DNA from 2 places in the Pseudarthrobacter sp. MEB009 genome. Region 2 is predicted to be linked to the other one. Evidence: riboswitches for the same ligand, from Rfam matches in the RefSeq annotation. Region 2 holds a riboswitch; the other holds the start of a gene.
The links. A riboswitch is a leader RNA that binds a small molecule or an ion and turns the genes downstream of it on or off. The one in region 2 is predicted to bind thiamine pyrophosphate.

Region 1 (4,316 bases), on a different contig from region 2:
GTTCCCTGTTTATGGAGCCCGGCGCCGGTTCCTCCGTTCTTTTCCAGGCCCCGGACCTCACCACGGTGGTGCGCCCCGCTGCTGCCGTTGAAGAGCCGGATGAGGACGACGCCGAGGACGGCGACCAGGACGATTCCGCCAGCCGCCGCCGGCGCCGCAGCCGCGGCCGCCGGGGACGCAGCCGCCTGGACCGCGACGCCACCGATACCGGCGACGGTGACGATGCCGGCTCCGATGAGCAGGACGAAGACGATTCCGACGCGGCCGGCCAGCTGGACGACGGCGTGACCTCCCGCCGTCGCCGGCGCCGCCGCCGCGGCGACCAGGACCTGGAACTGACCGGAGGCGGCGATGACGACCCGCCCAACACGGTGACCCGCGTCCGCGCCCCCCGTGCAGCCAGCGAGCCCGTGGTCAACAACCGGGTGACGAGCGTTAAGGGCTCCACCCGCCTGGAGGCCAAGAAGCAGCGCCGCCGCGAATCCCGCGACACCGGCCGCCGCCGTACCGTGATCACGGAGGCTGAGTTCCTGGCCCGCCGTGAATCGGTGGACCGTCAGATGATCGTCCGCCAGCGCGACGACAGAATCCAGATCGCGGTCCTCGAGGACGGTGTCCTGGCCGAGCACTTTGTGTCCAAGACCCAACAGGATTCCCTGATCGGCAACGTCTACCTGGGCAAGGTCCAGAACGTCCTGCCCTCCATGGAAGCCGCTTTTGTGGACATCGGACGCGGCCGCAATGCCGTCCTGTACGCCGGCGAGGTCAACTGGGACGCCGTCAACCTTGAAGGCAAGCAGCGCCGCATCGAGAACGCCCTCAAGTCCGGCGACACCGTCCTGGTCCAGGTGACCAAGGACCCCGTGGGCCACAAGGGTGCCCGCCTCACCAGCCAGATCTCCCTGCCGGGCCGTTACCTGGTGTACGTGCCCGGCGGTTCCATGACCGGTATCTCCCGCAAGCTGCCCGACGTCGAACGCAACCGCCTCAAGCGGATCCTTAAGGACCGACTGCCGGAGCACGCCGGTGTCATCGTCCGCACCGCAGCCGAAGGTGCCTCCGAGGAGGAGCTGACGCACGACATCAACCGGTTGCGCGCCCAGTGGGAAGGCATCGAAAGCCAGTCCACTTCCACCAAGATCCTCGCCCCGGAACTGCTGTACGGCGAACCGGACCTCACCATCAAGGTGGTCCGCGACGTCTTCAACGAGGACTTCTCCAAGCTGATCGTCTCCGGCGAGGAAGCCTGGGACACCATCGAGGCGTACGTGACCTACGTTGCCCCGGACCTGGTGGGCCGGTTGGAAAAGTGGACCAAGGACCAGGACATCTTCGCTGCCTGGCGCATCGACGAGCAGATCCACAAGGCCCTGGAGCGCAAGGTTTTCCTGCCCTCCGGCGGTTCCCTGGTGATCGACCGCACCGAAGCCATGACCGTGGTGGACGTCAACACCGGCAAGTTCACCGGCAGCGGCGGCAACCTCGAAGAGACCGTCACGAAGAACAACCTGGAAGCTGCCGAGGAAGTGGTCCGCCAGCTCCGGCTCCGTGACATCGGCGGCATCATCGTCATCGACTTCATCGACATGGTCCTGGAATCCAACCGTGACCTGGTGCTGCGCCGCATGGTGGAATGCTTGGGCCGGGACCGGACCAAGCACCAAGTGGCCGAAGTGACCTCGCTGGGCCTGGTCCAGATGACCCGCAAACGCATGGGCACCGGGCTCCTGGAAGTCTTCGGCGAGCAGTGCGAGGCCTGCGCCGGGCGCGGTGTGGTCACCCACGACGACCCGGTGGAGCACCGCCGCGCCACGATTGTGGCAGCCGAGCACCACGTCCAGCGCGCCGACACCCGGCAGGAACACCGTCCCAACGATTTCCGCAGCCCGGAGCCCCGCCCCGAACGCGTTGACAACAACCAGCAGGGCACACGCCCGGAGCGCAAGCGCCGCCGCGGCCGTGGCGGCCAGCAGCCCGAGCTGGCGCCGGCAGCCCCGGTCCAGGCGCACACCGTGCACCCGGAACCCGTGGACCCGGAGCGGCACGCCAAGGCTGAAGCCACCCGGCTGGCCCTGGCGAACATCGCAGCAGCCGCGCACGCCGCGCACCTGCACGACGACGAAATCGCCGCCGCCAGGCAGGTACCCGCCACGCCCGTGGACGCCGGTTCGCACGACGCCGACGCTCCCGCACGCCCCGGGGCGGTGCTGACCTTCGGGGGAGAGGAAGTTGTCCTTCCGTTTGTTGAGCACGCCAGTGACCAGCAGTCGCAGCCGGCGCTCACGCTGGACCGCCTGGCCGAAGCCTTCGCGCACCTCGGCGAACCGCTGACGGCACCTGCAGCTGCTCCCGCAGCGGCAGCACCCGTTGCAGCTGCGCCGGCTGCAGTCCCCGTTGCTGCGCCCGCCGCAGCCCCGGAAAAGGACTACTCGGACCACACGCTGGAGCAGTCAACGCAGCGCCGGCCGCGCCGCAACCGCAGTGCCAGCCGTGCCCAGGGCGCAGCCAACGAAACCTCGGTGCAGCAGCACCAGAGTGCGCCGTCGGCCACCCCTGCGCACACCCATTCCGCTAAGGCACCGGAGCCCGCGGCGGCTGCCGCCGCCAAGGCACCGGCCGCTGCACCCATCATCCTGGGTGTGGGCGTTCCGGCGTCGGAGCTCTAGGGACCAGGGGCACTGCCCCACCTGCATCGGAGGCCGGGAACCGCACATCAGTGCCGGTTCCGGGGCCTCCGGCGTTTTAAGACAGGCAGCGACTTTCCCGCACCGGTGGCGGAACAGCTAGGCTGGGGACCGACACGGGGTGCCGCGCACAGGGCCGGCTGAGATCCACACCCGTTGAACCTGTCCGGTTAGCACCGGCGAAGGGATGTCTCTTGTCTTCGACCCTTACCGCGCCTGGCGCAGCCACACCTGCTGCTGCCACCACGCCTGCTGCGGACACCTCGGAAGCCATTCGCCGGGTCATTCCCCGGGTGCTCTCCATCGCCGGTTCCGACCCGTCCGGTGGGGCAGGGGTGCAGGCGGACCTTAAAAGCATCGCTGCGCACGGTGGCTATGGAATGGCCGCCATTACGGCCCTCACGGCGCAAAACACCCTGGGGGTGCAGGCTGTCCATATCCCGCCGGCGGACTTCCTGGCCCGGCAGCTTGAAGCTGTCAGCGCGGACATCACCATCGACGCCGTCAAAATCGGCATGCTGGGCGATGCTGACTCCATCCGCACCGTCCGCACCTGGCTCGAGGAGGTGCGGCCCGCCGTTGTGGTCCTTGATCCCGTTATGGTGGCCACCAGCGGCGACAGGCTGCTGCAGGCTCCGGCGGAGACAGCGCTGCGGGAACTGCTGCCGCTGGCGCACCTGATCACCCCCAACCTGGCCGAACTTGCTGTCCTGGTGGACGGCGACGTCCAACAGACCTGGGCGGGGGCACTGGACCAGGGAAGGCTCCTGGCCCTCGCCACCGGGGCCACCATCCTGGTCAAAGGCGGCCACCTGCAGGGACCGGGCTGCCCTGACGCGCTGGTGAACACGGCGGGCCTGCTTGGCCCCGAGGTGGTGGAAGTGCCGGGCGCGAGGGTGGATACCCGGAACAGCCACGGCACCGGGTGCTCGCTGTCCTCTGCCATGGCCACGGTGCAGGCGCGGCTGGGGGACTGGGAAGCCGCGCTGCGCGAAGTTAAGCCGTGGCTGGCCGGTGCCCTTTCGGCGTCGGACCGGCTGGGTGTCGGCGCCGGCAACGGACCGGTCCACCACTTCCACCACCTCACGGCCGTCCCTGCGCCCGGCCGGTTCGAGGCGCTGCTGTGGAAGGAAGCCGCCGCGGACCTGGCAGCCATCTACGAACTGCCGTTCATCCAGGGCCTGGTCTCCGGCACGCTCCCGGAGCGTGAGTTCGCTTACTACCTCTCCCAGGATGCCCTGTACCTTAACGGCTACTCGCGGGTCCTGGCCCGCGCCAGCGCCTTGGCACCCACCGAAGCCGAACAGCTGTTCTGGGCGGGCTCCGCGCAGCAATGCCTTGAGGTCGAGTCGGAGCTGCACCGGACCTGGCTGGCGTCGCGGACCATCCAGCCGGACCTTGGCCCCGTCACCAAGTCCTACGTCGACCACCTGGCCGCGGCCTCGGCGTCGGGCGGTTACGCGGTGCTGGCCGCCGCGGTCCTGCCGTGCTTCTGGCTCTACGCGGAAGTCGGCCGGACGCTCCATGCACAGTTCGTCGCGGCGGGGGAGCCGGCGGGGCACCCCTACGCGGCCTGGCTGCGGACGTACGCCGATGAGGACTTTGCTGCGGCAACCAGGCGGGCGATCGGCA
Region 2 (4,316 bases):
AAAGGAGACATCAGCAACGAACTTTGACTGGCTGGGAGGCCCCCTGTGGAAATTAAGATCGGCATTCAGAATGTTGGCCGCGAAATTGTGCTGGAATCCACGCAGGACGCGGATTCGGTGGCCAAGGTTGTGGAAGAGGCCATCACCAAAGGCACCGAGTTGCGCCTGAAGGATGAAAAGGGCCGTCTGGTCATTGTTCCCGGCAAGGCCCTCGCGTACGTGGAAATCGGTGCCGAAGAAGCCCGCCGGGTCGGTTTCGGCCAGTTCTGACGCGCTGCCTGCAAGGTAATAAAGGAGCCCCATGCTTTCGCTGACCATCGTTGTCCTGGCCGCCGTCGCGGTGGGGTTAATAGTGTGGGCCAATGACAAACGCCATGCCAAGTACGGGGCAGGCCTGCCCGCCGGCGTTTCGGTAAGCGTCGCGGCCCTTGCCTGGCTCATCCTGATGGCTGCGGGCTTCGGGTACCGTCCCGGCCTGACCTGGCTGCCGTGGGTCCTGCCCATCGTGCTGGGGGCTGCCGCCGCCGTGGCCGCCGCCGTTTACCTGGGCTCTACCCGGGCCCGGCAGGACACCGATAGGCTCACTGCGGTGCTGCGGCGCTGACGCCAAGCCAAAGTCCTGTGGCCACCACCCGTTGAGGTGGTGGCCACAGGACTTTAAGGGCGTCCGACGGCGGCAGCCGGCTTAGAGGAATTCGGCCCGGCCGGCCATGGCTGAGGAAGCCAACGCATGTTCCCGGCGCGGGATCCGGCCGGCCGCTGCGGCCATCCTGCCGGCTTTGACAGCGTGTTTGAAGGCCTCCCCCATCAGGACCGGGTTCTGGGCGCGGGTCACGGCCGTGGCAAGCAGCACGGCATCGCAGCCCAGCTCCATGGCCAGGGCAGCATCGGATGCCGTCCCGATTCCGGCGTCCAGCACCACCGGCACCGAGGCGCGGGAAACAATCAGTTCGATGTTGTGGGGGTTGAGGATGCCCAGGCCGGTGCCGATCGGTGAGCCCAGCGGCATCACCGCGGCGGCTCCGAGGTTCTCCAGCCGCAAAGCCAGGACGGGGTCATCATTGGTGTAGGCAAACACCTTGAAGCCGCGGTTAACCAGCTGTTCCGTGGCATCCACCAGTTCCACGGCGTCCGGCAGCAGCGTGTGTTCGTCGGCGATGACTTCGAGTTTCACCCAGTCCGTCTCCAGTGCTTCGCGGGCCAGTTCGGCGGTCAGGACGGCGTCGCGGGCGGTGAAACAGCCGGCGGTGTTGGGCAGGACCCGGATGCCGTGGTCCACCAGCAGCTGGAACAGCGAGCCGGTTTCTGCCGTGGAGTACCGGCGCATGGCCACGGTGGTCAGGGCCGTCCCGGAAGCGATCAGGGCGGCTCCGAGCCCGTCGAGGCTGGGGGCGCCACCGGTGCCCATAATGAGCCGCGAGGCCAGGGCGACGCCGTCAATGACCAGGTCATCGCGGCCTGTGCCACCGGCCTGGTTCAGCAGTTCGGTGTTGGTGTTGGCCATGGCCCTAACCGCCCTGGACTGCCGTGACGAGTTCAACGTCGTCGCCGTCCGCGAGCGCCGTGGCGGACCATTGGCTGCGCGGCACCACCTGGGCGTTCTGCGCCACCGCCACCCCCAGCCGTGCGCCGTCGGCGGCCTGCCCATTGGCTGCGAGGACGCGGCCGGTGACCTGGCTGACCAGCATGCTGATGGACGCGCTGTCCACCACCGCATGTGGAGTTCCGTTCAGGGTGATGTTCATGCTGTCTCCTTGATGGTGCGGGGAAGGTGAGGGGCAAAACCGGAGAACCGGGCGGGGTTGAAGGGTGCCCAACGGGGATCAGCGTGACCGTCCATCAGGTCGCGGCAGATGGCTGCGGCTGCGGGGGCCAGGAGGATGCCGTGGCGGAAGAAGCCGGTGGCAATGATCAGGCCCGGCACGTGCGCGGCCATCCCGAAGCCCGCGTCCGCACCGGTGCCGTCCGGTGCAGGCACCCGGCCCAGGAGGGGAGCGTTGTCCGGAGTGCCGGGCCGTGCCCGGGCGGTGCTCTCCAGCAGCTCGAGCTCGGCAACGGCAGGCACCAGGGCCTGGGCGTCCCGCAGAAGCTGATACACCCCACCCGCGGAGACCGCGGTGGGGCCGGCCAGGGCATCCTCGCGCTGGGTGGCGCCGATCACCACCGTGCCATCCTGCCGCGGCACGATGTAGACGGGGACGCCGTGGACCAGACCGCGGACTGTGGAGCCCAGCAGTGGGCGCAGGTGCTGTGGCACGGCGAGCCGCAGGATGTCGCCGTGTACCGGCCGCAACGGCAGGCTCAGGCCGGGGGGAAGGCCACCCAGTGCTGCCGCCTGCAGCCCGTTGGCCACCACGGTTTCGGCCGCCCGGACCGTCCCGCCACCGGCGAGCTGCACACCTGCGACGGCACCGTCTTCCCACAGCAAGCCGCTGGCCTTGGCCGCTACCGCAAACGGATCGCCGGCGAGCGCACGCCGCATGCTGGCCAGCAGAAGCCGCGGATCCACCTGGTGGTCTGCTGGAGTATCGAAGGCGCAGGCGATGGCGGGGCCCAGCAATGGCTCCCGGCGGCGGGCCTCCCGGATGGTGAGCGGTTCCACGGTCAAACCGTTCGCCTGCTGCACAGCGCGCAGGTCCATCAACGCCCGGCGGTCGGCGGCGTCGGCGCCCACGGCTAGGGTCGGCGTCGTGAGGTATCCGGGGTCCCCGCCGGTGACGGCGAGATCCGCGGCGAAACCGGGCCAGAGGGCGGCGGCCGCAAGCATCAGCTCCAGGAGGTCCTCTTCCTGGTAATGCAGCTCGCTCACCGGCGCCAGCATTCCGGCGGCGGCCCAGCTGGCACCGGCGCCCGGCGCGTCATCGATCAGGAGCACGGACCGGCCGGAGCGGTACGCCTCCCAGGCGATGCTGTGGCCAACCACGCCGCCGCCAATCACTGCAACGTCGGCTTCCAACGCTCCGTGCGGGCGGTCATCGGGGGTAGCAGGCAGGGCGCCCATGTGTCTCCTTCCCTACGCCGGCATTACCCGGATCAGGTCAAGCGGTCGGCTCTGACGCCCTCTCAGCCCGGCGCTTTGTGACAGCTGCCGCGGGCTCCCGCAGTACCCGGCCAGTCTAGAGGAACTAGGCTGGCAGCCATGAATGTGACCCACTCCCCTGCCGCCGCTGATCCCCTGGCCACCGCTCCCGGCGCGGCCGCGCTCCACGCAGCACGGCTGTACCTGTGCACCGATGCCCGGAAGGACCGCGGCGACTTTGCCCGGTTCGTCGACGCGGCGTTTGCCGGTGGGGTGGACATCATCCAGCTTCGCGACAAAAGCATCGAGGCGGCCGAAGAGCTGGAGCTCCTGGCCGTGCTGAAGGAAGCCGCAGTCCGGCATGGCCGGCTCTGGGCTGTCAACGACAGGGCCGACGTCGCAGTGCTGTCCGGCGCCCCGGTTTTCCACATCGGCCAGAAGGACCTGCCGCTGCCCGCCGCCCGCACCCTGCTCAACGGCAACGCCGCCATCGGCTTGTCCAGCCACACCCCGGACCAGGTGGACGCGGCCCTCACGGCAGCCGCGGGACCTGCGGCGCTGGACTACTTCTGCGTGGGGCCCGTCTGGGCCACGCCCACCAAACCCGGCCGGGCCGCCGTCGGACTCGACTTGGTGCGCTACGCCGCGGCCGCAGCCGGCGACGACGTTCCCTGGTTCGCGATCGGCGGCGTGGATGACGGCAACATCGGTGAGCTGGTGGCCGCTGGGGCCCGCCGGGTGGTGGTGGTCCGCGCCATCACCGATGCCCCGAATCCCGCAGCAGCCGCGGCTTCCCTGCGCAGCGCGTTGGAATCCGCAGACGCGTAGCGGCAGCGTCCCTGCCCGTTCGGAAAAAACCGGGCTACGCTGGGCAACGTGCCACATCACCGGCTTGCACCCCAGGTCCACGACCACAACAACGCGCTCGAAGCCGCCCTCAGTGAGCTTCGGGTCGAGCTGGAGCTGCCCGGCAAATATCCGGCTGATGCCGTCCACGATGCCGAGGCCGCCGTGGCGGCCCTGCAGCTGCCGGGCGAGGACCTGACCGGCATTGAATTCGTCACCATTGACCCGGCGTCCTCCACTGACCTGGACCAGGCGGTCTTTATGGAGCGCGACGGCGACGGGTACCACGTGCTGTATGCCATCGCCGATGTGCCCGCTTTCGTCGCCCCCGGCGGGCCCCTGGACGCCGAGACCTGGCGCCGCGGCCAGACATTTTACGCCCCCAACGGGCGGATCCCGCTGCACCCCGAGGTGATCAGTGAAGCGGCCGGCAGCCTGCTGCCGGACCAGG

Region 1: linked by a shared signal. The riboswitch ahead of thiD (bifunctional hydroxymethylpyrimidine kinase/phosphomethylpyrimidine kinase) and the one ahead of thiO (glycine oxidase ThiO) in region 2 are both predicted to bind thiamine pyrophosphate.

Annotation. Positions count from the first base shown of each region.
Region 1 is NZ_JARVTC010000002.1:118,366-122,681, forward strand. It holds gene QRN07_RS00710 (Rne/Rng family ribonuclease) at 1-2,666, shown strand, start outside; TPP riboswitch at 2,792-2,889, shown strand; gene thiD (bifunctional hydroxymethylpyrimidine kinase/phosphomethylpyrimidine kinase) at 2,879-4,316, shown strand, end outside.
Region 2 is NZ_JARVTC010000007.1:279,122-283,437, reverse strand. It holds gene QRN07_RS07215 (DUF3107 domain-containing protein) at 46-270, shown strand; gene QRN07_RS07210 (hypothetical protein) at 302-604, shown strand; gene QRN07_RS07205 (thiazole synthase) at 686-1,504, opposite strand; gene thiS (sulfur carrier protein ThiS) at 1,509-1,745, opposite strand; gene thiO (glycine oxidase ThiO) at 1,742-3,001, opposite strand; TPP riboswitch at 2,994-3,112, opposite strand; gene thiE (thiamine phosphate synthase) at 3,140-3,847, shown strand; gene QRN07_RS07185 (RNB domain-containing ribonuclease) at 3,896-4,316, shown strand, end outside.